DNA from 3 places in the Kineococcus aridisoli genome. Region 1 is predicted to be linked to each of the others. Evidence: predicted binding sites of a transcription regulator. Region 1 holds the regulator's gene; each other region holds the start of a gene.
The links. The regulator HrcA, encoded in region 1, represses chaperone genes, less so after heat shock. The targets are predictions, from matches to a motif close to GNTNGCACTCGGNNNNNCCGAGTGCNANC.
Positions count from the first base shown of each region.

Region 2: ACRYM2_RS02770 (acetolactate synthase large subunit) is a predicted target of HrcA. The motif match lies at 1,722-1,750, and genes of this name have one in related genera.
Region 3: groES (co-chaperone GroES) is a predicted target of HrcA. The motif match lies at 6,916-6,944, and genes of this name have one in related genera.

Region 1 is NZ_JBJLSF010000079.1:6,266-15,581, forward strand. It holds gene hemW (radical SAM family heme chaperone HemW) at 1-178, shown strand, start outside; gene ACRYM2_RS18055 (LLM class F420-dependent oxidoreductase) at 210-1,250, shown strand; gene ACRYM2_RS18060 (DUF4870 domain-containing protein) at 1,327-1,869, opposite strand; gene ACRYM2_RS18065 (DUF3097 domain-containing protein) at 1,943-2,815, opposite strand; gene hrcA (heat-inducible transcriptional repressor HrcA) at 2,925-3,968, shown strand; gene dnaJ (molecular chaperone DnaJ) at 3,994-5,115, shown strand; gene ACRYM2_RS18080 (ferritin-like domain-containing protein) at 5,172-6,029, opposite strand; gene ACRYM2_RS18085 (Gmad2 immunoglobulin-like domain-containing protein) at 6,171-7,406, opposite strand; gene ACRYM2_RS18090 (RNA polymerase sigma factor) at 7,403-7,954, opposite strand; gene ACRYM2_RS18095 (HIT domain-containing protein) at 8,111-8,476, shown strand; gene ACRYM2_RS18100 (N-acetylglutaminylglutamine amidotransferase) at 8,499-9,316, shown strand, end outside.
Region 2 is NZ_JBJLSF010000005.1:49,772-59,087, reverse strand. It holds gene ACRYM2_RS02770 (acetolactate synthase large subunit) at 1-1,588, opposite strand, end outside; gene ilvD (dihydroxy-acid dehydratase) at 1,909-3,588, opposite strand; gene ACRYM2_RS02760 (aldo/keto reductase) at 3,789-5,786, shown strand; gene ACRYM2_RS02755 (LacI family DNA-binding transcriptional regulator) at 5,783-6,721, shown strand; gene ACRYM2_RS02750 (hypothetical protein) at 6,827-7,174, shown strand; gene ACRYM2_RS02745 (helix-turn-helix domain-containing protein) at 7,275-7,799, shown strand; gene ACRYM2_RS02740 (HepT-like ribonuclease domain-containing protein) at 7,796-8,128, shown strand; gene ACRYM2_RS02735 (helix-turn-helix transcriptional regulator) at 8,906-9,316, opposite strand, start outside.
Region 3 is NZ_JBJLSF010000019.1:2,912-12,227, reverse strand. It holds gene ACRYM2_RS07615 (hypothetical protein) at 1-1,192, opposite strand, end outside; gene shbA (RNA polymerase sigma factor ShbA) at 1,285-1,869, opposite strand; gene ACRYM2_RS07605 (response regulator transcription factor) at 2,108-2,719, opposite strand; gene ACRYM2_RS07600 (MerR family transcriptional regulator) at 2,913-3,959, opposite strand; gene ACRYM2_RS07595 (WhiB family transcriptional regulator) at 4,361-4,663, shown strand; gene groL (chaperonin GroEL) at 4,764-6,380, opposite strand; gene groES (co-chaperone GroES) at 6,472-6,768, opposite strand; gene ACRYM2_RS07580 (class I SAM-dependent methyltransferase) at 6,975-8,183, shown strand; gene rimI (ribosomal protein S18-alanine N-acetyltransferase) at 8,158-8,625, opposite strand; gene tsaB (tRNA (adenosine(37)-N6)-threonylcarbamoyltransferase complex dimerization subunit type 1 TsaB) at 8,652-9,316, opposite strand, start outside.

The sequences.
Region 1 (9,316 bases):
GCTGCGCTCGCGGCTGGCCGAGGGGTTCGACCCCGCCTGGTGGGGCGTGCGCCCCGCGGCCGCCCAGCTGCTGCTCGACGGGCTGCTGGAGCCCGCGCCCGCCGGGCGGGTCGCGCTGACCCGCCGCGGCCGGCTGCTCGCCGACGCCGTCGTGCACCGCCTGCTCGCGGACGCCTGACCGCGCGGGGGTGCGCCGCTAGGGTCGCCGGATGCGCTTGGCACTGGGGCTGGGGTACCTGACGGGTGGTGCGGTCGCCGACGCCGCCCGCGACGCGCTGGCGCTGGTGCGGGCCGCCGAGGACGCCGGCTGCGACAGCGCCTGGGTGGCCGAGGCCTACGGCACGGACGCCGTCAGCGTGCTGGGCTGGCTGGCCGGGCGGACCACGCGCATCGGGCTCGGCTCGGCCGTCCTGCAGGTGCCCGCCCGCACGCCGGCGATGACCGCGATGAGCGCCGCCACCCTCGACGGCCTCTCCGGCGGGCGCTTCCGGCTGGGCCTGGGCATCTCCGGCCCCCAGGTCTCCGAGGGCTGGTACGGGCAGCCGTTCGCCCGGCCGCTGCAGCGCACCCGCGAGCACGTCGAGGTGGTGCGCCGCCTGCTGGCCCGCGAGCCCTCCAGCTACGCCGGCGAGCACGTGCGGCTGCCGCTGCCGGACGGGCCCGGCGTGCCGCTGCGCCTCATGCAGCCGCAGCCGCGCGAGGACCTGCCGATCTACCTGGCCGCGGTCGGCCCGCGCAACGTCGAGCTCGCCGGCGAGGTCGCCGACGGCTGGCTGCCGGTGTTCCTGGCGCCCGACGACTGCGCGGACTCCTTCGCCCGGCTGCGGGCCGGGCGCGAGCGCAGCACCCGCACCGGCGGCTTCGACGTCTGCGCCTCGGTGCCGCTGCTGCTGACCGACGCCGTCGGCGAGGAGCGCACCGCGGCGGAGGCGCCGCTGCGCGCGCACGTGGCCCTGTACGTGGGCGGGATGGGCTCGCGGGAGCAGAACTTCTACGCCGACCTCGGCCGCCGGCTCGGCTTCCCCGACGCCGTCGACCAGGTGCAGGAGCTGTACCTGGCGGGCCGCCGGCGCGAGGCCGCGGCGGCGGTCCCGCGCGACTTCCTGGAGGCGACGTGCCTGGTGGGGTCGGTGGCGGCCGTGCGCCGGCGCCTGGACGACTACGCCGCGGCGGGCGTCACGACGGTGGCCGTCGCGCCGCTCGCCGCCGACGTCGCGGCGAAGGCGGCCGCGCTGCGGGCGATCGCCTGACCCGGTCCGCCCGGTCCGCCCGGTCCGCCCGCCCGGCGCGCGCGGTGCGCCGGGCGGGCGGCCGGTCGGCGGAGGGTCAGCGGACCAGCCGGAAGACCAGCGGGTAGCGGTACTCGCGGCCCTGGTTGGCGGCGACGGCGGCCAGCACGCAGAACACCAGCGCGACGACGTAGGGGACGATCAGCAGGCCGAAGAGCACCGAGCCGATGCCCAGCGTCAGGACCGTGAGGATCGTGAAGAGGACCGCCAGCACGACCTCGTAGACCATCAGCGAGATCGTCATGTTCAGCGCCTCCGCGGCGTGCGCGCGCACGAAGCGGCCGCGGTCCTTGAAGACCAGGAACACGACGAGCGGGCCGAGGAAGGACAGCGTCACCAGGGACGCCGCGATCGCCGACAGGTGCGCGAGCATCCCCCACATCCGCTCGTCCGAGGGCGACAGCGGCCGCGGGCCGTAGGTGTCGGCCCGGCCCTGCCCCGGGTACGGCGGGTAGCCCTGCCCCGCCGGGGGCGGGTAGCCCTGCGGGGCGCGGCCCTGCTGCGGGTCCGGCGGCGGGTGCGCCCCGGGCGGCGGTGCCTTGGTGAAGTCCGGGCGGGGGGACTGCTGCGATTCGCTCACGCACCGATCCTCGCGCGGACCGCCCCCGCTGTCGTCCTCCGTACGGTGGCGCCGCGTCCGCCGCAGGGTGCGCTCAGCGGTCGGCCGCGTCCGCCGTGACGAAGTCCACCAGCTCCTCCACCCGGCCGAGCAGCGCCGGCTCCAGGTCCGCGTAGCTGCGCACGGTGCCGAGGATGCGCTTCCACCCGTGGGCGACGTCGGTCTGCGTGGCGTGCGGCCAGCCCAGCTCGGCGAGGACGCCGTGCTTCCAGGAGGTGCCGCGCGGGATCGTCGGCCACTGCGTCCAGCCCAGGCGCTGCGGGCGCACGGCCTGCCAGACGTCGACGAACGGGTGGCCCACGACGAGCACGTGCGGGCTCTTCGCCACCGCGGCGACGATGCGCGACTCCTTGCTGCCGGGCACGAGGTGGTCCACGAGCACGCCGATGCGCCGGCCCGGACCGGGGGCGAAGGAGCGCACCGCGGCGTCGAGGTCGTCCACGCCCTCCAGCAGCTCGACGACGACGCCCTCCACGCGCAGGTCGTCGCCCCACACCTTCTCGACCAGCTCGGCGTCGTGGCGGCCCTCGACGAGGATGCGCGAGGCGCGCGCGGTGCGCGCGGGGGCGCCCGCCACGGCCACCGACCCGCTGGCGGTGCGCGCGGGGCGCACCGGTGCCGCCGCCTTCGGCGCCACCAGGCGCACCGGCTGCCCGTCCACCCAGAAGCCCGGCCCCAGCGGGAAGGTGCGGGTGCGGCCGCGGGCGTCCTCGAGGACGACGACGTGCACCCCGCCGCTCTTCTCCACCCGCACGACGGCGCCGACCCAGCCGGTCTCGACGTCCTCCACGACGAGCCCGGCCACCGCCGGCTCGTCGCGGTGCACCTTCTTCGGGTGCGTGCGCGCGTGCGGGTCGGCGGAGAGCACGTCGCGGCCGTAGCGGTCGTGGTGGGCGGGAGCGGTCACCCCGGCACGCTAGCGACGTGCGCGCGGGGGGCGGGGGAGGCGCGAGCGGGTGCACCTGACCTAGACTTGGCACTCAGCTGTGTCGAGTGCCAGAGCGGAGGGGGCGGGGATGAGCGACGACCGCAGGCTCGCGGTGCTGCGCGCGATCGTCGAGGACTACGTGTCCAGCCACGAGCCGGTGGGCTCCAAGACGCTGGTCGAGCGCCACCAGCTGGGCGTGTCCCCGGCCACGATCCGCAACGACATGGCGGCCCTGGAGGACGAGGGGTACATCACCCAGCCGCACACCAGCGCCGGGCGCATCCCCACCGACAAGGGCTACCGGCTCTTCGTCGACCGCCTCGCCGGCGTCAAGCCCATGTCGGCCGCCGAGAAGCGGGCCATCCAGACCTTCCTCGACGGCGCCACCGACGTCGACGACGTCGTCGACCGCACCGTGCGCCTGCTGGCCCAGATCACCCGCCAGGCCGCCGTCGTGCAGTACCCCTCGCTCTCGCGCGCGGCCGTGCGCCACGTCGAGCTCGTCCCCGTCGGCGGCCGCAGCGCGCTCGTCGTGCTCATCACCGACTCCGGCCGCGTCGAGCAGCGCGTCGTCGACGTCCGCTCGGCCGTCGACGCGGAGTCGCTGGCCACCGCCCTGGCCGCGCTGCGCACCCGGGTCAACGCCGCCGTGGGCGGCAGCCGTCTGGCGCGGGCGCGCGAGGCGCTCACCGACCTCGTCCAGCAGACCCCGCCGGCCGACCTCGCGGTCGCCGCGGAGGTCGCCGCCGCCCTGGGCGACTGCCTGACCGCGAGCCTGGAGGAGCGCGTCGTCATCGCCGGCACCGCGAACCTCGTCAAGTCCGGCGCCGACCTCGCCGCCTCCCTGGGCAGCGTCCTGGAGGCGCTGGAGGAGCACGTCGTGCTGCTGCGCCTGGTGCAGGAGATGACCGAGGACGCCGGCGACCGCGGCGCGCTGAGCGTGCGCATCGGCGCGGAGAACCTGCACCTCGGGCTCGCGGAGACCTCCGTGGTCACCAGCGGCTACGGCACCGGCCCCGACCAGGTCCTGGCCCGCCTCGGCGTGCTGGGGCCCACCCGCATGGACTACCCGACGACCATGGCCGCGGTGCGGGCCGTGGCCCGCTACGTCTCCCGCATCCTCGCCCAGTGACCACCGACAGGAGAACCCCGACCTCGTGAGCGACTACTACGACGTCCTCGGCGTCTCCCGGGACGCCTCCGCGGAGGACATCAAGCGCGCCTACCGCAAGCTGGCGCGCAAGCTCCACCCGGACGTCACCGACGACCCCGAGGCGGGGGACAGGTTCAAGGAGGTCTCCCAGGCCTACGAGACGCTGTCCAACCCCGACAAGCGCGCCGCCTACGACCGCGGCGGCTCCGTGCCCGGCGCCGCCGGCGGCTTCGGGGCCGGGTTCGGCTTCTCCGACATCATGGACGCCTTCTTCGGCCAGGGCGGCGCCGGTCGCGGCGCCGGCCCGGCCAGCCGCACCCAGCGCGGCCAGGACGCGCTGATCCGCGTCGACGTCGACCTCGCCGAGGCCGCCTTCGGCGGTGAGCGCTCCATCCAGGTCGACACCGCGGTCCTGTGCCCCACCTGCAAGGGCACCTGCTGCCAGCCGGGCACCAGCCCGGAGACCTGCGACATCTGCCACGGGCAGGGCTCGGTGCAGCGCGTGGTGCGCTCGCTGCTGGGACAGGTCATGACGACCGCGCCGTGCCCCACCTGCCACGGCTTCGGCACCGTCCTGCCCTCGCCGTGCCTAGAGTGCAGCGGCGAGGGCCGCGTGCGCGCCCGCCGGCCGCTGACGATCCGCATCCCCGCCGGCGTCGACACCGGCACGCGCATCCAGCTCGCCTCCCAGGGCGAGGTGGGCCCGGCCGGCGGCCCGCCCGGCGACCTCTACGTCGAGATCCACGAGCGCCCGCACCCGGTCTTCCACCGCAGCGGCGACGACCTGCTGTGCACGCTGCAGGTGCCGATGACCGCCGCCGCCCTCGGCGCGACCATCCCGCTGGAGACCCTCGACGGCGAGGTGGACGTCGACGTGCGCCCCGGCGCGCAGGCCGGCGAGACCGTGACGCTCAAGCAGCGCGGCGCCGAGCACCTGCGCGCGCAGGGCCGCGGCGACCTGCTCGTCACCCTCGAGGTCACCACCCCGCGCGACCTCGACGACGAGCAGGAGGAGCTGCTGCGGCGCCTGGCCGAGCTGCGCGGCGAGGTCCGCCCCGCGGGCAAGCTGTCCCCGGCCCACCAGGGCGTCTTCTCCAAGCTGCGCGACCGCTTCTCCGGCCGCTGACGCACGAGAGCCCGACCGCCTCCCGGGGCGGTCGGGCTCGTCGGCCGTGCGGGCGCTCAGTGCCCGGTGGCCCCGTGCGAGGCGCGCTGCTCGGTCTCGGCGATGCGCTCCTGCAGCGCGTCGTCGTTGAACTCCTCGGCCGACGCCGCACCCGCGGCCCCGCCCGCGCTCCCGCCGCCCGTCGTGCCGACGGCGTCGCGCACGTCGACGTAGCCCGGCTCGCTCGTCGCGGAGGTCGTCGCGGAGGTGGTCGTGGAGGTCGTGGCCGGGGTGGTCCGCAGCGACTCCTCGGCCGCCTCGCGCGCCTCGGAGGCGCCCTTGTGCTCGGCCACCTTCGAGGCCACCGCGGCGGCGGCGCCGACCGCGGCGGCCACCCCGGCGGCCACGCCGGCCTTCGCCCCGAGGCTCGTGCCGCCGGTCTCGACGGCCACGCCGGTGGTGGCGATCCGCGTCGCCAGCTCCTTGACCCTCGCGCCGGCGCTCTGCTCGACGGCCAGGTTGGTCTCCAGCAGGACGGCGACCCGCTCGGCGCCGCGGGCGCGGGCGTGGATGACGAGCGTCTCGTAGACGGCCTGCTCGTGGTGCTCGGTCTCCAGCGCGCCGGCCAGGATCACCGCGTCCACCAGGGAGTCGTCGGTCTTCTTGATCGTCGCGGTGGCCTCGGCGGCCAGCGCCTTGGTCACCGGGCAGGGGGAGTCGTCCACCTTCTCGCCGAGCAGGGCGAAGCACTGCTCGATGAGCTCGATCTGCTGGCGGGTCTCCTCGGCGTGCTCGCGCAGCAGCTGCTTGAGCTCCTCGCGCTGGGCGGCCTTCTGCAGGGCCTCCAGCATGCCCAGCGTGTCCTTCTCCATCGTCAGGGCGGCGCCCAGCTTGTAGCTGAAGATCTGCTCGGGGGTGTTGAGCCGTTCGAACATCGTCCGCTCCCATGCGTCCAGGTCCGGTTCGTGGTCGGCCCCGACCCTGGCACGGGTGGACCCGCGCCGCACCCGCTGCGCGGTGGGGGAGGGTGCGGCGAGGGCCCCCCGAGGGCCCTCGCCGCACCGGCCGGGGGACCGTCAGGAGACGGTGAACTCCTTGGTGTCGGGCACGGGCGCCGCGCCCTCGCCGCCGGACTCGTCCGGTGCGAGCACCGCGACGGTGTACCGCCCCGCGGGCAGCTGGGCGGTGAAGGAGAACTCGCCGAAGGTGCCGTTCGCGCCCGCCTGGACGCCCTCTCGCGCCACCTCGGCGCCGGAGGCGTCGGTGATCGTGTACAGCAGCGTGCCCTCGAAGGCGGTGCCGACGCCGCTGACGGTGACGCCGCCGGCGGCGGGGGCGACCTCCGTGATCCACGCCGGTGCCTGCACGTCCGCCTGCGGGGCGCGCGAGACCGAGGCCGGCAGGGCCCAGCCGAAGGCGAGGCCCTCGGCCTGCCCGTCCACCCGCAGCTGCACCGGCAGCGTCTCGCCCGCGGCGGCGGTGACGGTGTGCACCAGCTGCTGCAGCGCGATGTCGACCTGCCCGACGTCGGCGGAGCCGGCGACCGCGGCCGCCGAGACGTCGGCCACGAGCAGACCGCCCTCGCGGGTCACCGCGGCGGCGGGGTCCGGCTTCCAGGGGCTGGTGTAGTCGGGGTCGGAGGGGGAGCCGGCGAGCATGGCGCGCAGCGCGTTCGTCGGGTCGTCGGGGCCGTCGCCGGCCGGCACGAACTCCCGGAACAGCTTCGCGGGCTCGCCGCCCAGCCAGTACACCGGCACGGTGGACGCCCCCGAGGGCAGCGGGGCCCCGGCGGCCGGGGTGCCGGCCGCCGTGCCCGCCCCGCGCCCGGTGGCGGTGCCCGCGGTGCCGGTCGCCGTGCCGGTGGCACTGCCCGTCGCGCTCGCCGAGGCGGCCGGCGCGCTGGGGGAGGTGCTCGCGGGCGCCGGCGGGCTGGCCGGCGCGGAGGAGGCCGACGGCTCGGGGGAGGTGGTCTGCGAGGACGCGACGGTGGTCACGCTGCCGCCGTCACCGCGCTGGGTGAGGGCGAAGGCGCTCCCGCCCACGACGACGACGGCTGCGGCGCCGGCGACGGCCGCCCAGGCGCGGGTGCGGCGGCGGTTGCTGCGGCTGCTCATGCGGATCTCCTCGAGACGGTCGGCGGGGCGCACCGAGGCCGCGCGGGCGGCCAGGGCGTCGCGCAGCTGCCGGGCGGTGGGGCTCAGGTCGTCGCTGCCCTCGGGATCGGGCAGCGGCCCCGACGGCACCGGGGCGCCGGGGTGCCCGTGGAGGTGCTCGTCGGGGTGGTCGTGGGACTGGTCGTGGGGCTCGCTCACGGCTGCTCCTGCTCGAAGCCTCGGGACACCGCGGCGCGCAGGGCGCTCAGACCGCGGTGCGCGTGCGTCTTGACGGCGCCGCGGCTGATGCCGAGCGCCTCGGCGATGTCCTGCTCGGACATCTCGCCCTGGTAGCGCAGCACGAGCACCTCGCGCTGCCGGGCCGGCAGCGCGTCGAGGGCCCGCAGCACGATGCCGTGCTCGGCGGCGCGCACGGCGTGCTCCTCCGGCCCGTCGGGCGCGGGGTCCGGCAGCGGCCGGCGCCGCTCGGCCACGACGCGGTGCTTGAGGACGTCCCGCGCGCCGTTGACGACGCTGGAGCGCAGGTAGCCCACCGCGCTCGCCCGGTCGGCCAGCCGGTCCCAGCGCCGGTGCAGCGCCACGAAGGCGTCGGCGACGACCTCCTCGGCGCTGGCGGTCTCGCCCATGAGGGAGGCCGCGAGCGCCACCAGGCGCTGCCAGTGCGCCGCGTACAGGGCGCCGACGGCCTCGTCGGCGGACCAGGAGCGGGGGTCGTCCACGCCCGGGTCGCCGGCGCGCTCAGGCACGCGCGGTCGCTCCCTCTGCAGCATCACACCGTGAAGACGACTCGCGCTGGGTCACGGTTGACATCCAAGCGGAGCCGATTTCGAAGATCACCTCCCGACGCGCCGGGCCGTGCGGCCCCGCGTGCGGCGAGCGGGCGCCGGAGTAGCGTGCGGGCCATGAGCGAGGTCCCCCGCGTGCAGCGCGCCCCCGACGACCTCTTCCTGAGGATCGTCGCCGGTGAGGTCCCCGCCACGATCGTGCACTCCGACGAGCTCGTCGTGGCCTTCGAGGACATCGACCCGCAGGCGCCCGTGCACGTGCTGGTGATCCCCCGCGAGCGCCACGAGAGCGTCGCCCAGCTGGCCGAGGCCGCGCCCGCCACGCTGGCCCGCCTGGTGCAGGTGGCCCAGCGGATCGCCGACGAGCGCTGCGGCGGGGAGTACCGGCTGGTCTTCAACACCGGCACCGCGGTGGGCCAGTCGGTCTTCCACGTGCACGGCCACGTCCTGGGCGGCCGGGCCTTCACCTGGCCCCCGGGCTGATCAGGCGGTTGGATGGTGCGGCATGTGCGGCCTCTGCGGTGAGATCAGGTTCGACGGACGGTCTGCGGACGTGTCGGCGGTGCTGCGGATGTCCCAGTCCCTCGCGCGCCGAGGGCCCGACGGCGAAGGGGTCTGGGCGCAGGGCCCGGTGGCCTTCGGGCACCGGCGGCTGTCGGTCATCGACCTGTCCGCGTGCGGCGCCCAGCCCATGCAGGACCCCGAGCTGGGCCTGACGGCCGTCTTCAACGGCTGCGTCTACAACTACCCGCAGCTGCGCGAGGAGCTCATCGGGTACGGCTACCGCTTCGTCGGCACCTCCGACACCGAGGTGATCGTCAAGGGCTACCACCGCTGGGGCGTCGACGTCGTCGACCACCTCGTGGGGATGTTCGCGGTCGTCGTGCACGAGCGCGACAGCGGCCGGACGGTGCTCATGCGCGACCGGCTGGGCGTCAAGCCGCTGTACCTGGCCGAGACGCCGGGCCGGCTGCGCTTCGCCTCCTCGCTGCCGGCGCTGCTGGCCGCCGGCGACGTCGACACGACGATCGACCCGGTGGCGCTGCACCACTACCTCACCTGGCACGCCGTCGTCCCGGCCCCGCGCACCGTCCTGCAGGGCGTGCGCAAGCTGCCGCCGGCGACCGTGCGGGTGGTGGAGGCCGACGGCACCAGCCGCGAGCACCGCTACTGGGCGCCCGACCACGTGCGCCGCGAGGAGTTCGCCGGGTTCTCCGAGCGCGACTGGGAGGACGCCGTCCTGGAGCGGCTGCGCACCTCGGTGCGCCGGCGGCTGGTCTCCGACGTCCCCGTGGGCGTCCTGCTCTCCGGCGGCCTGGACTC
Region 2 (9,316 bases), on a different contig from region 1:
CGGCGAGCTTGACGAAGTCCGGGATCGGCGTGGAGTGCGCGGTGTGGTGGTCACCGGAGTGCAGGTCGGTGTTGGAGTAGCGCTCGGAGTAGAAGAGCGTCTGCCACTGGCGCACCATGCCGAGGCTGGAGTTGTTGATGATGGCGACCTTCACGGGGATGCCGTTGAGGGTGCAGGTGGCCAGCTCCTGGTTGGTCATCTGGAAGCAGCCGTCGCCGTCGATCGCCCACACGACCGCGTCGGGGCGGCCCACCTTGGCGCCCATGGCCGCGGGCACGGAGTAGCCCATGGTGCCCAGGCCGCCGGAGTTGAGCCAGGTGCGCGGGTTCTCGTACTTGACGAACTGCGCCGACCACATCTGGTGCTGGCCCACGCCGGAGACGTAGACCGCCTCCGGGCCGGCGATGGCGCCGATGCGGGCGATGACGTGCTGCGGGGCCAGCGTGCCGTCGTCGGGCTCGGTGAAGCCCAGCGGGTAGGTCTCGCGCCAGGAGCTCGTCAGGTCCGTCCAGGCGGTGAGGTCCGCGCGCCCGTTCGCCTCGAACTCGGCGGCCACGGCGGCGGTCAGCTCGGCCAGCACGAGCTTGGCGTCGCCGACGATCGGCACGTCGACGGCGCGGTTCTTGCCGATCTCGGCGGGGTCGATGTCGGCGTGGATGACCTTCGCGTGCGGGGCGAAGCTCGGCAGGTCCCCGGTGACGCGGTCGTCGAAGCGGGCGCCGAGGGTGATGAGCAGGTCGGACTTCTGCAGCGCCGCGACCGCCGCCACGGTGCCGTGCATGCCGGGCATGCCGAGGTTGCAGGGGTGCGAGTCGGGGATCGCGCCGCGGGCCATGAGCGTGGTCACCGCGGGGATGCCCGTCAGGTCGGCCAGCGCGATCAGCTCCGGGGAGGCGTCGGCCTTGATGACGCCGCCGCCGACGTAGAGCACGGGGCGGTGCGCGGCGGCGATCAGGCGCGCGGCCTCCTTGACCTGCTTGCCGTGCGGGCGCGTCACGGGCCGGTAGCCGGGCAGGTCCACGCTCGCGGGCCACTCGAAGGAGGTGGTCGCCTGCAGCGCGGACTTGGCGACGTCGACGAGCACCGGGCCCGGGCGGCCGGTGGCGGCCAGGTGGAAGGCCTCGGCGATGGTGCGCGGGATGTCGGCGGGGTCGGTCACCAGGTAGTTGTGCTTGGTGATCGGCGTGGTGATGCCGGCGATGTCGGCTTCCTGGAAGGCGTCGGTGCCGATGGCCTTGGCGCCGACCTGGCCGGTGATGGCCACCATCGGCACGGAGTCCATGTTGGCGTCGGCGATCGGGGTGACGAGGTTGGTCGCCCCGGGCCCGGAGGTCGCCATGCACACGCCGACCTTGCCGGTGGCCACGGCGTAGCCCTCGGCGGCGTGCCCCGCGCCCTGCTCGTGGCGCACGAGGATGTGCCGCACGTGCGGGGAGTCCATCAGCGGGTCGTAGGCGGGCAGGATCGCGCCGCCGGGGATGCCGAAGACGACCTCGACCCCTACCGCCTCCAGGGAGCGGACGAGGCTCTGCGCGCCGGTGAGGGACGCGACGGGGAGCTTCGGGTCCAGGGGCAGCTGCTCTGGCATCTCTGGTGTCCTCCTCGGGCGGTGCCGTTCGCGGTGTCGTGCTCTCGGACGCCCAGCCGGTCGGTCAGCCGGACGCAAAAAGACCCCTCAGCCCGGGATGGCGTGTGAGGGGTCGCGCGCTCGGCCGAACGTGGTCAGCCGGCGCGCTGTCCGATGGCTACGAGGAACCGCATGCGGACGAAGGTAGCCCGGTCGGCCCCCGCTGTCAGCCGCGAACGCGTCGCGTCTCACATCCTGGACAGATCGTCCACCTGGTGGACGCCCGCCGCTCCCCCGCCCCCGCCCACCGCGGGAGGTGGGCGGGGGCGGCTGCGGCCGGGTCAGCGGCAGACGGCCCCGAGGGAGGCCGACTGGACCTGCTTGGCGTACTTGGCCAGCACCCCGCGCGTGAAGACCGGCGGCAGCGGCTGCCAGCCCTCCTTGCGGGCCTCCAGCTCGGCCTCGTCCACGAGGACCTCCAGCGTCTTGCCCGCCACGTCCAGGCGGATGCGGTCGCCGTCGCGCACGAAGGCGATGGGGCCGCCGTCGACGGCCTCCGGCGCCACGTGCCCCACGCACAGGCCCGTCGTGCCGCCGGAGAAGCGGCCGTCGGTCATCAGCAGCACGTCCTTGCCGAGCCCGGCGCCCTTGATCGCCCCGGTGATGGCGAGCATCTCGCGCATGCCGGGACCGCCCTTGGGGCCCTCGTAGCGGATGACGACGACGTCGCCGGCGCCGATCGTGCCGTCCTCCAGCGCGTCCAGGGCCGCGCGCTCGCGCTCGAAGACGCGCGCGGTGCCCTCGAAGACCTCCGAGTCGAAGCCGGCGCTCTTGACGACCGCACCCCCCGGGGCGAGGTTGCCGGACAGGATCGTGATGCCGCCGGTCTTGTGGATCGGGTCGTCCAGCGCCCGCAGCACGACGCCGTCGACGTCCGGCGGCGCGATGTCGGCCAGGTTCTCCGCCATCGTCCTGCCCGTCACGGTCAGCACGTCCCCGTGCAGCAGCCCGGCGTCCAGCAGGGCGCGCATGACGACGGGGATGCCGCCGATGCGGTCGACGTCGACCATGACGTGGCGGCCGAAGGGCTTGAGGTCGCCCAGGTGCGGGACCTTGCCGGCGATGCGGTCGAAGTCGGCCAGCGTGAGGTCCACCTCCGCCTCGTAGGCGATGGCCAGCAGGTGCAGCACGGCGTTGGTGGAGCCGCCCAGCGCCATGACGACGGCGATGGCGTTCTCGAACGCCTCCTTGGTGAGGATCTGCCGCGCCGTGATCCCGTTGGCCAGCAGGTTCACCACGGCCTCGCCGGAGCGGCGGGCGAAGCCGTCGCGGCGGCGGTCGGTGGCCGGCGGCGCGGCGCTGCCCGGCAGCGACATGCCGAGCGCCTCGGCCGCGGCGGCCATCGTGTTGGCGGTGTACATGCCGCCGCAGGCGCCCTCGCCCGGGCAGATGGCGCGTTCGATGGTGTCGACGTCCTCGCGCGACATCAGCCCCCGCGCGCACGCGCCGACGGCCTCGAAGGCGTCGATGAGGGTGACCTCGTGCTCGCTGCCGTCGGACAGCTTGGCCCGCCCCGGCAGGATCGTGCCCGCGTAGAGGAAGACGCTGGCCAGGTCCAGGCGGGCGGCGGCCATGAGCATCCCCGGCAGCGACTTGTCGCAGCCGGCCAGCAGCACCGAGCCGTCCAGGCGCTCGGCGCTCATGACGGTCTCCACGGAGTCGGCGATGACCTCGCGCGAGACCAGCGAGTAGTGCATGCCCTGGTGGCCCATCGAGATGCCGTCGGAGACGGAGATGGTGCCGAACTCCAGGGGGTAGCCCTGCGCGGCGTGCACGCCGTCCTTGACGGCCTTGGCCAGGCGGTCCAGCGGCAGGTTGCAGGGGGTGATCTCGTTCCAGCTGGAGGCGACGCCGATCTGGGGCTTGACCCAGTCGTCGTCGCCCATGCCCACGGCGCGGAGCATGCCGCGCGAGGCCGTCGCCTCGAGGCCGTCGGTGACCGTGCGGCTGCGGGGCTTGATGTCGACACCGGGGGCGACCCGGGGGCCGCGACCGTTCGTCTGCTGCGCTGGAGGGGTCTCGGTGCTCACGACCGCCCAGTCTAGGCCGCGACCGCGGACCGGCCGGTCCCGCGCCGTTGACCCGCGGGCGCCCCGGTGCCTAGGCTCGCTCCCGCCGTGAACGTTCACGGCCACTCCCCAGGACGCGAAGGAGCGCCACCGTGCCCACCTCCCCCACCCGCTGGGCCGTCATCGGCCCCGGTGGCATCGCCCGCCGCTTCGTGAGCCAGCTGCCCGCCGCGGGCCACGAGCTCGTGGCCGTCGGCGCCTCCCCCACCGCGGCCGGCGCCGAGCGCGCCCGCGCCTTCGCGGCGGAGTTCGCCCCCCTCTTCGCGGCCCCGGCCGCCGTCGGCGACTACGACGACGTCCTCGCCCGCGACGACGTCGACGCGGTCTACGTCTCCACCGTGCACGTCACCCACGCGAAGCTCGCCCTGGCCGCGGTCCGCGCCGGCAAGCACGTGCTGTGCGAGAAGCCCCTGGCCCCCAACCACGGCACCGTGATGGCCGTCGTCGACGCCGCCCGCGCCGCCGGGGTGCGCTTCCTCGAGGCGTACATGTACGCCCACCACCCGCAGACGGCGAAGCTGCTGGACCTCGTGCGCACCGGCGCGATCGGCACCGTCCAGCACGTCGACGCCAGCTTCGCGTTCGCCACCGGCGCGAAGGAGGGGCGCCTCTACGACGCCGACCTCGCCGGCGGCGGGATCCTCGACGTCGGGGGCTACCCCGTCTCCGCCGCCCACCTCGTCGCCGGCGCCGCCCTGGGCCGCCCGGCCGCGGTGACCGCGTTCTCCGCGCAGGGCACCGTCGGGGAGACCGGCGTCGACGAGTGGGCCGTGGCCTCGATCACCTTCACCGGTGGCGTGACGGCCTCCGTCCGCACCGGGGTCGCGCTGTCGGAGCCCCAGACGCTCACCGTGCACGGCTCCGGCGGCACGATCCACCTGCCCGACCCGTGGACGGTCCTCGGCGACACCCGCGTCGTCCTCACCCGGCCCGGCGCGCAGCCCGAGACGTTCGCGTTCGACCCCGAGCTGCCGGAGAACAAGGCCTACGCCCGCGAGGCCCGGGCGCTGGTCTCCGACGAGACCCCGGTGTTCACCCTCGACGACAGCCTCGCCGTCAACGCGGTCCTCAACCGTTGGCGCGACGCGATCGGCCTGCGCTACCCCTTCGAGGCCGACACCGCCGACATCCCGACGGTCTCCGGCCTGCCGCTGCGGCGCACCGAGCCCACCACCATGCGCTACGGGCGCATCGAGGGCTTGGACAAGCAGGTGTCCCGGCTGGTCATGGGCTGCGACAACCAGCCCGACCTCGCGCACGCCTCGGCGGTGTTCGACAACTTCGTCGAGGCCGGCGGGAACACCTTCGACACCGCCTGGCTGTACGGGATGGGCAAGTACGAGAAGCTGTTCGGCCGCTGGCTGGCCAACCGCGGGATCCGCGACGAGGTCAACGTCGTCGTCAAGGGCTGCCACACCCCGCACTGCGACCCCGAGTCGCTGACCCGGCAGCTGCACGAGTCGCTGGAGCGGCAGGGCGTCGAGCACGCCGACATCTACATGATGCACCGCGACGACGAGTCCATCCCGGTCGGCGAGTTCGTCGACGTCCTCGACGAGCACGCCTCCGCCGGGCGCATCACCGTCTACGGCGGCTCGAACTGGTCCCCCGAGCGCGTCGACGCGGCCAACGCCTACGCCGCGGCCAACGGCAAGCGGCCCTTCCGGGTGCTCAGCAACCACTTCGGCCTCGCCGAGGCCCTGGACGTCCCCTGGGCCGGCTGCCGCCACGTCACCGACGCCGCCTCCAAGCAGTGGCTGACCGAGCGCGGGATCGCGCTGCTGCCGTGGTCCTCGCAGGCGCGCGGGTTCTTCGCCCGCGCCGACGCCGCCGACCGCAGCGACGCCGAACTGGTGCGCTGCTACTACAGCGAGGAGAACTTCGAGCGCAAGGCGCGCGCGGAGAAGCTCGGCCGCGAGCTGGGCGTGCCGGCCACCGCGGTCGCGCTGGCCTACGTCCTCGCCCAGCCGTTCCCGACGTTCGCGCTCTTCGGCCCGCGCACCATCGCCGAGTCCCGCTCGTCGATGGCCGGCCTGGGCGTCGAGCTCGACGAGCAGCAGGTCGCCTGGCTGGACCTGCGCGAGGGGTGAGCGCTCCCCCGGCGCGCGCCGCGACGATCGTCGACGTGGCGCGCGCCGCCGGGGTGTCCCGGCAGACCGTCACCCGCGCGCTGCACGACATGCCCGGCATCAACCCCGCCACCCGCGAGCGCGTGCTGGCCGCCGCGCGGGAGCTGCGCTACCACCCCTCGCGCTTCGGGCGCGGGCTGGTGAAACCCGCCGCCCGCACCCTGGGGCTCGTGGTCGGCGACCTGGCCAACCCCTACTACGGCGAGCTCGCCTCGGCGGTCCTGGCGCTGGCGGCCGCCCGCGGCTGGCACGTGGTCATGGCCGAACCCGCGAGCGCCGCGGACCTCGCCGCCGGAGCGGACGCCGTCGTCGCCTTCACCGGCACCGCGTTCCCCGACCCCGCCGTCGGCGCCCCGAACCTGCCGGTCGTGGAGATCGACCCGCCGCACCCGCACCCGCGGCGCGCCAGGGTCGCCTTCGAGCGCGCCACCGCGAGCGCGCAGGCGGTGGACCACCTCCTGGCGCGCGGCAGCCTGCGGCCCGTCGTGCTCGACTCCACCACCCCGCCCGGGGGGTCCTCGCGGGCGGCCGCGTTCGTGGAGGCCTTCCGCGCCCGCGGCGTCGAACCCCACCTCGCGCACCGCACGAGCAGCTTCTCGCAGCTGCCCCCGGGAACCGACGCCGTCGTGGCCTTCAACGACCTCGACGGCCTGCGCCTGCTGCGCGAACTGCACGAGGCGCACCGCGCGGTGCCGCGCGAGGTCCGCGTCGTGGGCGTCGACGGCCTGGCCGTCGGGGAGTTCACCACCCCGCGGCTGTCGACGCTGGCCATCGACCTGGCCGAGGTGGCCCGCGCGGCGCTCGACCTCGTGGTCGAGCTCACCGACGCGGCCCCCGGCGCACCGCCGCCCGTGCGGGTGCTCGCGCACGTCTTCCGGGCGCGCGAGTCCACCTGAGGCCGGCGGCCGCCCGCGCGCCGCGGGGTGCCGGAGCGCACGGGCAGGATGGTCCGCGTCCCCGCCGGGGACCCCGCTCCCACCCGACCGGAAGGCGGCACGCCCGTGAACACGCGATCGGACCGCGACGACCTGACCGCCCAGCGCGAGGCCCTCACCGCCGCGCGCACCCGCTGGCGCGAGGCCCTGGTGGACCTCGCGCGCACCGCCTCCCGCGAGGGCGCCGCCGAGGTCGCCGACGAGGCGTCCGCCCTGGCGCGCGCGCTGGCCTCGCGGGCCAAGCGCCCGCCCGCGGTCGACGGTTCCGGGCTCGCCGGGGCCGTCTCCGCCCTGGCCCGTACCAGCGTTCCCTCCGACGCCTTCGACGAGGCCGCCGCCCGGGCGCGCGCGGCGGAGCAGCTGGTGGACCAGGCCGCCTACGACCTGCGCACCGCCTCGGGTGAGGACGGCTAGGAGCTGCCCCGCGGACCGTGGAGCGACGACGTCACGGTCATGTCGATCCCAGGACGTTCGGGACCCCTCACGAACATCGACGATCCGCTATGTTGACGGCGTGCCCGTCATCGACTCCGCCGACGCGCTGCTGCGGGAGGCCCGTCGACGCGCCGGACTCACCCAGGCTCAGCTGGGTCGACGCGCCGGCGTGACCCAGAGCGTCATCAGCGCCTACGAGTCCGGTCAGCGACAGCCCTCCCTGCCCACGCTGCTGCACCTGCTGCGCGCCAGCGGCCACCTGCTCGACGCCTCGCTCGTCGCCGTCGACGCACCGCCCACCGCCCCGCTGTCCGGCCCCCTGGGACAGCGCTTGCGCCGGCACCGCCGCAGGATCAGGACGATCGCCGCCGCCCACGGCGTGCACCACGTGCGCGTCTTCGGCAGCACCGCCCGCGGCAGCGAGCGCCCCGACTCCGATGTCGACCTGCTCGTGGACCTCCCGCCGGGAACAGGCTTGTTCGCGCTGGGACGCCTGCGCCGCGAACTGGAGGACCTCCTCCACGCGCCCGTCGACCTGGTGCCCGAGGACGGGCTCAAGCCCGAGGTGCGCGCGAACGTCGAAGCGGACCTGGTGCCCCTGTGAGCCGGCACGCCCACCAGCGCCTGCTGGACGTGCTCGCGGCCCTGGACGCCATCGAGGCCCACACCCGTCGCGGAGACCTGTCCGACGGCCTCGTCTTCGACGCGGTCCGCGTACGGCTGATCGAGATCGGCGAGGCCGTCAAGGCCGTGCCGGAGGAGGTGCTGGCCGGCGAGCCGGACCTGCCGTGGTCGGAGATCGCCCGCATGCGCGACCACCTCGCCCACCGCTACTTCGACACCACCCGCTCCATCGTCACCGCCACCGTCACCCAGGACCTGCCCGAGCTGCGGCGCGCCGTCGAACGCCTGCTGGCGAACACCGGCGCCTGACGCCGGGACGTCGCGGTCATGGCGCGCTGCGGCGCGTGCACAACGGTGCTGCACTGCGCCCACCAGCCGCCGCACGGTCGTCCTGACGCCCTTCCCAGGAGCCGTCGACCGGCTCCCCACCCGTGTACGTCCGGGCGACCACCGCACCAGGCACGTCCTCGCCCCCAGGACGTGTTCGCGCGATCCCGTGAACGTCCTGAGCTGGCCCTCATCGGCTAGCTCAGCCACCCACCGCTTATCGGCCTCCTGCTCAACGGCCTCCGGGAGGACCGTCAGCCGACCGCGGCGAGCCAACCGATGACCCTCGGGAGCGGACTGATGCCTGCGGCGCGCCACGAAGCAGGACTGCCACCACGAGCTGCTGCTCCGACAGCTCCGACTTCACGGTCATGTCGCCTCGCGGGCGCGTCCGGTCGTGGCGCTGACTTCGCGCTCTTGCGGATGACCAGGTGAGCGTTGAGCACCGCGATCATCCGCGGGTTCCGCACCTGGCTCGTGCCGCGCGAGGACCTGCGGATCGACCAGCCCACGTAGACCGCTCCGCTGCGGTCGACCTGGGCGCCGACGCTGGCCCGTCCACCTCCACGACCGTGAAGTGCTCGGTGGCCGATGCCCGCGGGGAACCGTCGGCGTTGAGGGGGTACCGGCGCTGGGCCACTGACCGCAGCCACGGCGAGCAGCGCACCACCATCGGCGGGCGGGGAGGCTGCTCTCCTCGGGCGTCAGGGCCGGGCTCTGACGCTGGAAACAGGTGACGCCGTCGGATCCCGCGAGGTCCTACGCATCGCGGTGCGCCCGCGCCAGCTGCTCTCCGCGCTCTCGCAGGCGCTCGCGCAGCTCGGGCGGCTCGAGAACCTGCACCCCGGGCACCGCGCACAGCTGGTCGGTGGCGACATCGACTCCCTCCACCCCCAGCTGGACCTCCACGTGCCCACCAGGCAACGCGACGGCGTCGTGGGTGGCCGAGGCGGTGAGCCGCCCCGGGACGTGCCGGATCAAGTCCGGCAAGCTCTCGGCGGGCAGCACGAGACGGACCCGGACGCGGCGCAGGTCGGCATCGAAGGCGTCGGCGGCGGCTTGCCAGTAGCGGTGCAGGTCGAAGTCGTCCGGGCGCACCGCGGCCTCGGCGCGCACGGTGACGGATTCCACCCGCGAGGTGCGGTACGTGCGCAGCCTCCCGCGGTGCGC
Region 3 (9,316 bases), on a different contig from region 1:
CCGGTGCGCTCGGCCCCGGCGCGCTCGGCTCCGGCGCGGCCGGGGTGGACGGGTCCACCGGCCCGGTCGGTGCACCGGTGCCGGGGTCCGTCGGCGAGCCCGGCCCGGTGGGCGCCCCGGTGCCGGACGGGGTGTCGGCGGGGGTGCCCGTGGGCGACCCGCTCCCGGTGCCGCCGGGGGGCGGCGCGGACGGCGCACCGGTCGAGGCGGTGGGCGCCGGCTGCTGCGGGAGCGCCGGTGCGGAGGTGGCGGGCGCGGACGGGGACGGCACGACCGGTGCCGTCGGGCGCACGCCCCCGGTGGGGACGCCCGGTGCCGTCGGGCTGCCGGTGGGGCCGTCCGAGCCCGTGGACGGCGAGGCCGACGGAGAGGTGGACGGCGAGGTGGACGGGGAGGTCGACGGCTGGGTGCCCGTGGTGCGGCCGGGGGCCAGCGGCGCCACCCAGCTCGGCGCGGGCGAGGGTGCGGCCGTCGTCGCCGTGGAGGCCTCCACGAGGGCGTCCAGCGTGCCCGCGGGCGCGCTGGACGCGGAGCCGGGCTGCACCCCCGCGATGACGTCCTCGTCGGGGACCTGGCCGCTCTGCAGCACCGCGAGGGTGCTGGCGACGGCCTCGGCGAGCGTGCCGTCGATGTCGGCGGCGGCCAGCTGCTCGTGCAGGTTGCTCACGCGGGCCAGGGCGGCCTCGGAGTCGCCGGCGCGGGCCTCGCGCACGGCCTGCTGCAGCTCGCGCTGGGCGCGCTCGGCCGGCGTGCCGGCGAAGGCGGTGAAGACGGTGTCCGGGAACCACTCCGGCAGCCGCGCGGAGACCGCCGCGGGGACGGGACCACCGCGCACGCCCAGGGAGCCGGCGCCGGTGGCCGCCGCGGCGGCGGTGCCGCCCAGCAGCGCCAGCACGGCCGCGGTGGCCGCACCGCCGCGGCCCAGCCGCTGCAGGGTGCGGCGGCGGGCCAGCAGCACGCGGGGCGCCTGGACGGGCTCGGGCTCCGGGGCGGCCTCGGACGCGGCGACGATCTCCTCGATCGGCACCGGCCGGACACCGGCCGTGTCGGGGTCGGCGTGCAGCGCGTAGGCGTCGAGCAGGCGCGCGACGGTGTCGTCCAGGTCGCGGCCGGTGGCCCGGTGGGCGCCGAGGCGGTCGAGCAGCGCGTCGGTGGCCAGCAGCTCGGGCACCGAGAACGACTCCTCGTCCACGTCCCCTCCCCCGCCGTCCGCAGCTCGTCCCCGGGCACCGCGCAGGTGCCCGTCCCGCAGGTGGCCGCGGCCACCGTCCCCGTCCCGCCCGCTCACGGCGCCACCTGCAGCGAGGTGTCGGCCAGCGCGGTCTTGCGCAGCTTCTGCATGGCGCGGTGCTGCGCCACGCGCACGGCACCGGCCGTCATGTCGAGGGCGCGGCCGGTCTCCTCCGCGGACATCCCGGCGCCCACGCGCAGCGTGATGATCTCGCGCAGCTTGGGCGGCAGGGTGTCCAGCAGCCGGCCGACGGTCTCGGCGTCGAAGGCGTCGAGGGCCACCTGCTCGGGCCCCGGCTCGGTGGTGGCGGCGTCGGGGACGTCGTCGGTGGGCACGGGGGCCCGGTAGGAGGCCCGCTGCGCGTCGGCGACCTTGTTGGCCGCGATGCGGTACACGAACGCCTCGAACGGGCGGCCCGTGTCCTTGTAGCGGGGTAGTGCCGTCAGCACGGCGATGCAGACCTCCTGTGCCGCGTCCTCGGCGGCGTGATCAGCTCCGGGCAGTCGCCCGAGCTTGGCCCGGCAGTAACGGTGGACGAGGCGGCGCACCGCTGCCAGGAGGTCGGCGACCGCGCCCTGCTCCCCCGACAGGGCGCGCGTCGCCAGTTCCTGGAGCCCCCCGGCATCCGTGCTGTTCATCGCTGCCGACCGCGGGGGCGTTACACCCGCGGCGGCGTCCGGACCGGCGTCCGCGTCCGGCTGCCCGGCGGCGTCCGGGGCGGCGTCCAGGTCGAGGTCTGCGCCCGTGGACCCGTCCAGGGCGGGTCCGGCGAGCTCCACCCGGGGGACGTCGGGCACGACGGCAGGACCGGCGTCACGCCGTCTGGCGTCCGCGTCCTGCCGTCCACCGGCGTCGTCGCCCCCCGGGCTCACCTGCCTACCGTACGAGACCCCAGCGGAATCCCACAGCCACCGCCTGAGCGCGGTCGGCGGCCTCGAGCTTGCGGAACAGCCGGCGGGCGTGCGTCTTGACGGTGTCCTCGGACAGGAAGAGCTCCCGGCCGATCTCCGCGTTGCTGCGCCCGCGGCTCATCCCGACGAGCACCTGCTGCTCGCGCTCGGTGAGGACGGGCGCGCGGCCGGTCAGCACCGCGCGCGTGCGGTTGCCGCCGCGGCGGCGCGAGACGTCCTGCAGCGCCTGGAGGACGGCCGTGGCCAGCTCCTCGCGCGAGACGTCCTTGACGAGGTAGCCGCGGGCGCCGGAGGCGACCGCACGAGCCACGCCGTCGCCGTCCTCGGCCATCGTCGCCATGAGCACGTTCGCCTCGGGGTGGCGCGCGAGCAGCCGCCGGGCCGCCTCGACGCCGCCGATGCCGGGCATCCGCACGTCCATGATCACGAGCGAGGGACGCTCGACGGGCCAGCGCTGCAGCGCCTCCTCGCCGGAAGCGGCGCCCACGACCCGGGTCACGCCCGGAACGGCGGCGACCATGCGCCGCATGGCCTCACGAGCCAGTGGAAGGTCATCACAGACCAGAACCGTTGCCACCACGACCTCTTCCCTGTGTGGGTGGAGCGGGGCCGTCCGTGGCCTCGCCGCGGCGCACGTCGGGTGCACCACACAGGGAGTTGTCGGCAGGTGATCGCCCGGTCCTGAGGGTCCCGGCGCACGAACCTGCGGTGAACGCGCCGGGAACCGTTCGCGCGACCGGCCTGACCCGGTCGGACCCGGTCGGACCCGGTCAGGCCCGCACGGCCTCCGCGCAGCGGGCGACCGCACCGGTGAGGTCGGGGGCGTGCTCGCACCCCGGCAGGCGGTCGGCGGCGTCGGCGGGCCAGCCCGCGCCGCAGAGCACCACGAGCGGGGCCGGGCGCACGCGCAGCAGGTCCGCGAGCTCCTCGAGCAGCGCACCGCCGGGGGCGGCGGCGGCGTGCACGAGCAGGGCCGGGGGGCGGGCGCGGCGCACCGCGGCGGCCAGCACGCGCACGGGCACGCCGTCGCCGAGGGCGCGGGCGGCGGTGCCGGTCTCGGCGAGCGCGGCGGCCGCCGCGAGCAGCACCGGCCCGTGCGAGCGGGCGTCCACGCCCGCCAGGAGCACGGCGCGCTCGCCCGCGGCGACCGGCAGCGCGGCCAGCGCCCGGGCGACGGCCTCGTGCAGGGCGGCGTCGCGGGTGGCCAGCGCCGGCCCGAGCACCGCGTCCCAGGCGGGGGCGACGCCGCGGCTGCGCACCTCCTCGCCGAAGCGGTCCGCGAGGCTGCTGACGGCCCAGTCGGCGGCCTCCTCCCCGCCGCGCGCACCCGGCAGCGGCGGGCGGCTCTCGGCGTCCTCGGACTCGTCCTCGTCCTCGGCCCCCTCGGGCTCGCCGGGCACCGCGTCGGCAGGCCCGGCGCCCGCGTCGGCCCGCAGGCTCGCCAGCGGCTCCAGGCCCAGGGCGGGCGCGTCGCCGGACAGCGCCGCCAGGCCGCCGGAACCGGGGCCGGCGATGGCCGCGGCGTCGGTGACCGCGGCCTCGATGACCGCGGCCGGGATGGTGGAGACGCTGGCCAGCGCGAACCCGCCGTCGGCGACGGCGGTGGTCGCGGCGAGCTGGGCGGCCTCGGCCGGTGCGACGCCCTCGAGGGTGAGCCGGCGCATGACGACCAGGCGGGCGAGGTCGGCAGAGGAGTAGCGCCGGTGCGCGCCGGCGGTGTGCTCGGAGGGCCCCAGCCCGTAGCGGCGGTCCCAGGTGCGCAGGGTGGCCGGTGCGACGCCCAGCCGGCGGGCGACGGCGGCGACGGTCAGCGTCATGCGCGGGGCCGGCGGCACGGCAGCTCCCTGAGCCGAGGAGGACACCGCCCGATCCTCCCAAGCCGCCGGACACCCCGCCACTCACCCCCCACCCGGAAGTTGTTCACGGTTGTTCAGCGGGGTCGCGACCCGTGGTCGCGGGGTGTGAGCCCGCTCACGCCGCGATCCACAGGGTTGTTCACGGGTTGTGCACCGTCGCGCCACCTGCGGGCCCGCGACGTGGCTGCTCGGGCCGTTCTCGGCCTCCGCGGCGGGTGACCCGGGGATGACCCGGGACCGGCGCGGTGGCGGCGCGCTCGGATCACCGTGAACAACTTCGCGCCAGGGGCTTGAACAACTTCTGGCGCGGTTGTAGCTTCATCCCCAGTCAGCAAGATCCCTCCCCTCCCCAGGAGCGCACCATGGCCGAGATCTCCCGCCTCCCCGGACCCGTCGCCGACATCTGGGAGTGGCAGCTCATCGGCGCCTGCCGCGAGGCGGACCCGAACCTCTTCTTCCACCCCGAGGGCGAGCGCGGCCCCGCGCGCCGCAACCGCGACGCCGCCGCCCAGGCCATCTGCGCCACCTGCCCCGTGCTGCAGCAGTGCCGCGAGCACGCGCTGAAGGTGCGCGAGCCCTACGGCGTGTGGGGCGGGCTGACCGAGGACGACCGCGAGGCCGTCTACGCCACCGAGCGCCGCCGCGCGCTGCGCATCGCCAGCTGACACCCGTCGTCGAGCACCGTGCGCGGTGTGGTGCGGCGCGCGGGACGACGAAAGGCCCGGCCCCCTCGGGGGGACCGGGCCTTCGTCGCGTCAGGAGGGGTCAGTGGCCGTGGCCGTGACCGTGGCCCGCGGCGGCGGGCTCCTCCTCCTTCTTGTCCACGACGAGGGTGTCGGTGGTCAGGACCATCGACGCGATCGACGCGGCGTTGCGCAGCGCGGAACGGGTGACCTTGACGGGGTCGATGACCCCGGCGGCCAGCAGGTCGACGTACTCGCCGGTCGCGGCGTTGAGGCCGTTGCCGGGCTCGAGCGCGCGGACCTTCTCGACGACGACGAAGCCCTCGAGACCGGCGTTCTCGGAGATCCAGCGCAGCGGCTCGGTGGCCGCCTTGCGCACGAGGGCGACACCGGTCGCCTCGTCACCGCTCTTGCCCAGGCCGTCCTCGAGCACGGAGACGGCGTGCACCAGGGCGGAGCCGCCGCCGGCGACGATGCCCTCCTCGATCGCGGCGCGCGTCGCGGAGACGGCGTCCTCGATGCGGTGCTTCTTCTCCTTGAGCTCGACCTCGGTGTGCGCGCCGACCTTGATGACGACGACGCCGCCGGAGAGCTTGGCGAGGCGCTCCTGGAGCTTCTCGCGGTCCCAGTCGGAGTCGGTGCGCTCGATCTCGGCCTTGATCTGGGCCACGCGACCGGCGACGTCCTCGGAGGAGCCGGCGCCGTCGACGATCGTGGTGTCGTCCTTGGTGACCGTCACGCGGCGGGCGGTGCCCAGCGCGTCGAGGTCCACCTGGTCGAGCTTGAGGCCGACCTCCTCGGCGACGACCTGCGCGCCGGTGAGGGTGGCGATGTCCTGCAGGATCGCCTTGCGGCGGTCCCCGAAGCCGGGGGCCTTCACCGCGACGGCGTTGAAGGTGCCGCGGATCTTGTTGACCACGAGGGTGGACAGCGCCTCGCCGTCGACGTCCTCGGCGATGATCAGCAGCGGCTTGGAGGCCTGCAGGACCTTCTCCAGCAGCGGCAGCAGCTCCTGCACCGTGGAGATCTTGCCCTGGTGGACCAGCACGTAGGCGTCCTCGAGGACGGCCTCCTGCCGGTCGGCGTCGGTGACGAAGTAGGGCGAGATGTAGCCCTTGTCGAACTGCATGCCCTCGGTGAAGTCCAGCTCCAGCGCGGTCGTGGAGGACTCCTCGACCGTGATGACGCCGTCCTTGCCGACCTTGTCGAAGGCGTCGGCGAGCAGCTCGCCGACGGCCGGGTCCTGGGCGGAGATCGTCGCGACGTGGGCGATGTCGCCCTTGCCGTCGACGTCGCGGGCCAGCGACAGGAGCTTGTCGCTGACGGCGTCCACGGCCGCGTCGATGCCGCGCTTGAGGCCGGACGGGGCCGCCCCGGCCGCGACGTTGCGCAGGCCCTCCTTGACCATGGCCTGGGCCAGGACGGTCGCGGTGGTGGTGCCGTCACCGGCGACGTCGTTGGTCTTGGTGGCGACCTCCTTGGCGAGCTGGGCGCCGAGGTTCTCGTACGGGTCCTCGAGCTCGACCTCGCGGGCGATGGTGACGCCGTCGTTCGTGATCGTCGGCGCACCCCACTTCTTGTCGATCACCACGTTGCGGCCCTTGGGGCCGAGGGTGACCTTGACGGCGTTGGCGAGCGCGTCGACACCGCGCTCCAGCGACTTGCGGGCGGTGTCGTTGAACGACAGCTGCTTGGCCATGTGGTGCGTTCTCCTTCTGAGCTCGGCAGCGGACGAGGAACGCCCCGGGCGCCCGGTGGTGGGCGCCCGGGGCGTCAGGACCTCGTGCCGCTTACTTGGCGACCTTGGCGAGGACGTCGCGCGCCGAGAGGATCAGCAGCTCGTCGCCGCCGTACTTGACCTCGGTGCCGCCGTACTTGGAGTAGATGACCTTGTCGCCGACGCTGACGTCGACGGGGACGCGCTTGCCGTTGTCGTCCACGCGACCCGGGCCCACGGCCAGGACCTCGCCCTCCTGGGGCTTCTCCTTGGCGGTGTCCGGGATGACGAGACCGGAAGCGGTCGTCTGCTCCGCGTCGAGCGGCTTGACGACGATGCGGTCCTCGAGCGGAGTGATGGAGACCGACACTGGTGCGGCCCTCCCCTTCTCTGTCGCGTACTCGTGCGGGAAGGTCGGCTGCGAGGTGGCGGACGACCGTCGTCGCGGGTGCCGGGCGGCCGCTGCCTCGCGGTTGGCACTCCCATGGGGGGAGTGCCACCGACGCTGCTCCCGAACGCTAGCACTCACGTCGGCCGAGTGCCAGATCCGGTCCCCGTCCTGGCAGCATCGTCCGGGTGAACGTCCACGACGTCGACGCGCTGACCTCCCCGGCCGGCCGCGCGCTGCTCGACGAGCTCGCCGGCAGCGCCGGCGAGGACCCCGTCGCCCTCGCCCAGCGGCTGCGCCGCGCCGGCCACGACCCGCACCTGGCGGCGCTGGCCACCACGCAGGCGCGGCTGCGCGAGCGGGCGGCGGCCAAGCTCGGCCCCCGCGCGCACGGGCTGCTGCTGACGGCCGCCGGCACCGAGCAGGCCACCCGGGCCGTCGTCGCCGCCGAGCACGCGCGCCGCTTCGCGGCCGCCGGGGTGCGCCGCGTGGCCGACCTCGGCTGCGGCGTGGGCGCGGACTCGCTGGCCTTCCTGGACGCCGGCCTGGACGTGCTGGCCGTCGACGCCGACCCCGTGACCGCCGCCGTCGCCGCCCACAACCTCGGCCGGCCGGTGCGCTGCGCCGACGTCACCGCCGGGGTCGCCGACGAGCTGGGCGAGGGCGACGGGGCGTGGTTCGACCCCGCCCGGCGCACGAGCTCGGGACGGCGCGTCTTCGACCCGGAGGCCACCTCGCCCCCGCTGTCGTTCGTGCTGGCGACCGCCGCCCGCGTCCCCGCCACCGGCGCCAAGCTGGCCCCCGGCGTCCCGCACGCCGCGCTGCCCGCGGGCGCGGAGGCGCAGTGGACGTCGGTGGACGGGGAGGTCGTGGAGTGCGCGCTGTGGCACGGGCCGCTGGCGCGGGCGGGCACCGCCCGCAGCGCCCGGGTGGTGCGCGGCGGCCGCGTCGACGAGCTCGACGACACCGACCTGCCGCAGGCCGAGGTCGGCCCCGTCGGGGGGTTCCTGCACGAACCCGACGGCGCGGTGATCCGCGCGGGCCTGGTCGGCCGCGTCGCCGCCGACCTCGGCGGCCGGCTGCTCGACGAGACGATCGCCTACGTCAGCACCGACGCACCCGCCTCCTCGCCGTTCGCGCGCGGCTACCGCGTGCTGGAGGTCATGCCCTTCGGGCTGAAGCCGCTGCGGGCGCGCCTGCGCGCGCTCGACGTGGGGGCGCTGACGGTCAAGAAGCGCGGCACGGCCGTCGACCCCGACCAGCTGCGCCGGCAGCTGGCGCTGAAGGGGTCGCGGCCGGCGACGATCGTGCTGACCCGGCTGGCGGGCCGGCAGTCGGTGCTCGTCGTGGAGCCGCTCGGCGCGGACCCCCTCAGCCCCGCAGGTCCGCCCGCATGATCAGCGCGTCCACGTCGTCGGGCTGGTAGTAGCGCGCGCGGCGGGCGATCTGCTCGAACCCCTCGCTGCGGTACAGCGCCTGCGCGGGGGCGTTGTCGGCGCGGACCTCCAGCAGCAGCCGGGTGGCGCCGGCGTCGCGCGCGGCGCCGCGCAGCGCGCGCAGCAGCCGGCGCCCCAGCCCCCGCCCCTGGGCGGTGCGCGCGACGCCGATCGTCTGCACGTCGGCGTCGGCACCCGCGACGACGACCCCGCCGTAGCCGACGAGGTCCCCGCCGGGCTGCACGGCGACGAGGAACGTGCGGTCGGGCCGGGCCAGCTCGCCCCAGAAGGACTCCACCGACCAGGCGCCGCGCCCGAACAGGTCGACCTCCAGGGCGTGCACGGCGGCGACGTCCCACCAGCGCATGGGTCGCAGCGCGGGGGCCGCGGCGGGTTCGCTCACCGGCCCACCCTAGGAGCGCCCGCCGCTCAGGCGGTGACGCGCTTGCGGGCGCCGGGCACGCTCGCGTCCGGGCGGCGCAGGTACAGCGGCTCGGGCGGCAGCAGCCGCCACCCGCCCCGCCCGGCCAGGGCGTCCACGGCCAGCAGCGCCAGCGCGCCGCCGTCGACCTCGAAGGGCGCGGTGGCCGGCCCGAGGGCGTCCGGGTGCAGCTGCGTGCCGCGCCCCACCACCGGCAGCCCGGCGCGCTCGACGGCGGCCGGGGCGAGCACGTCCGGCCCCGCGGTGCGGCGCACCCCGTCCCCGTCCGCGACGTAGCGGGCGGTGTGCACCTCGCGGCGGCGGGCGTCGGTGGCCACGAGGAACTCCCCCGCCAGCCCTCCGGCGACGGCCTGCGCGGCGAGCACGTCCAGCGAGCACACCCCGTGCACCGCCGCCCCCCACGCCAGCGCCAGCGTGCGCGCCGTCGCCAGCCCCACCCGCAGACCCGTGTAGGGGCCCGGCCCGACGCCGACGGCGACGTCGGTGACCTCGGTGCGCTCGCGGCCGGCGGCGGCGAGCACCTCGCCGACGGTGGGCACGAGGACCTCGGTGTGGGAGCGGGCGTCACCGGCGCGGCGGGCGGCCAGGACCCGCTCCCCGTCGCAGACGGCGACCGCCACGCCGTCGGTGGCCGTGTCGATCGCGAGCAGCA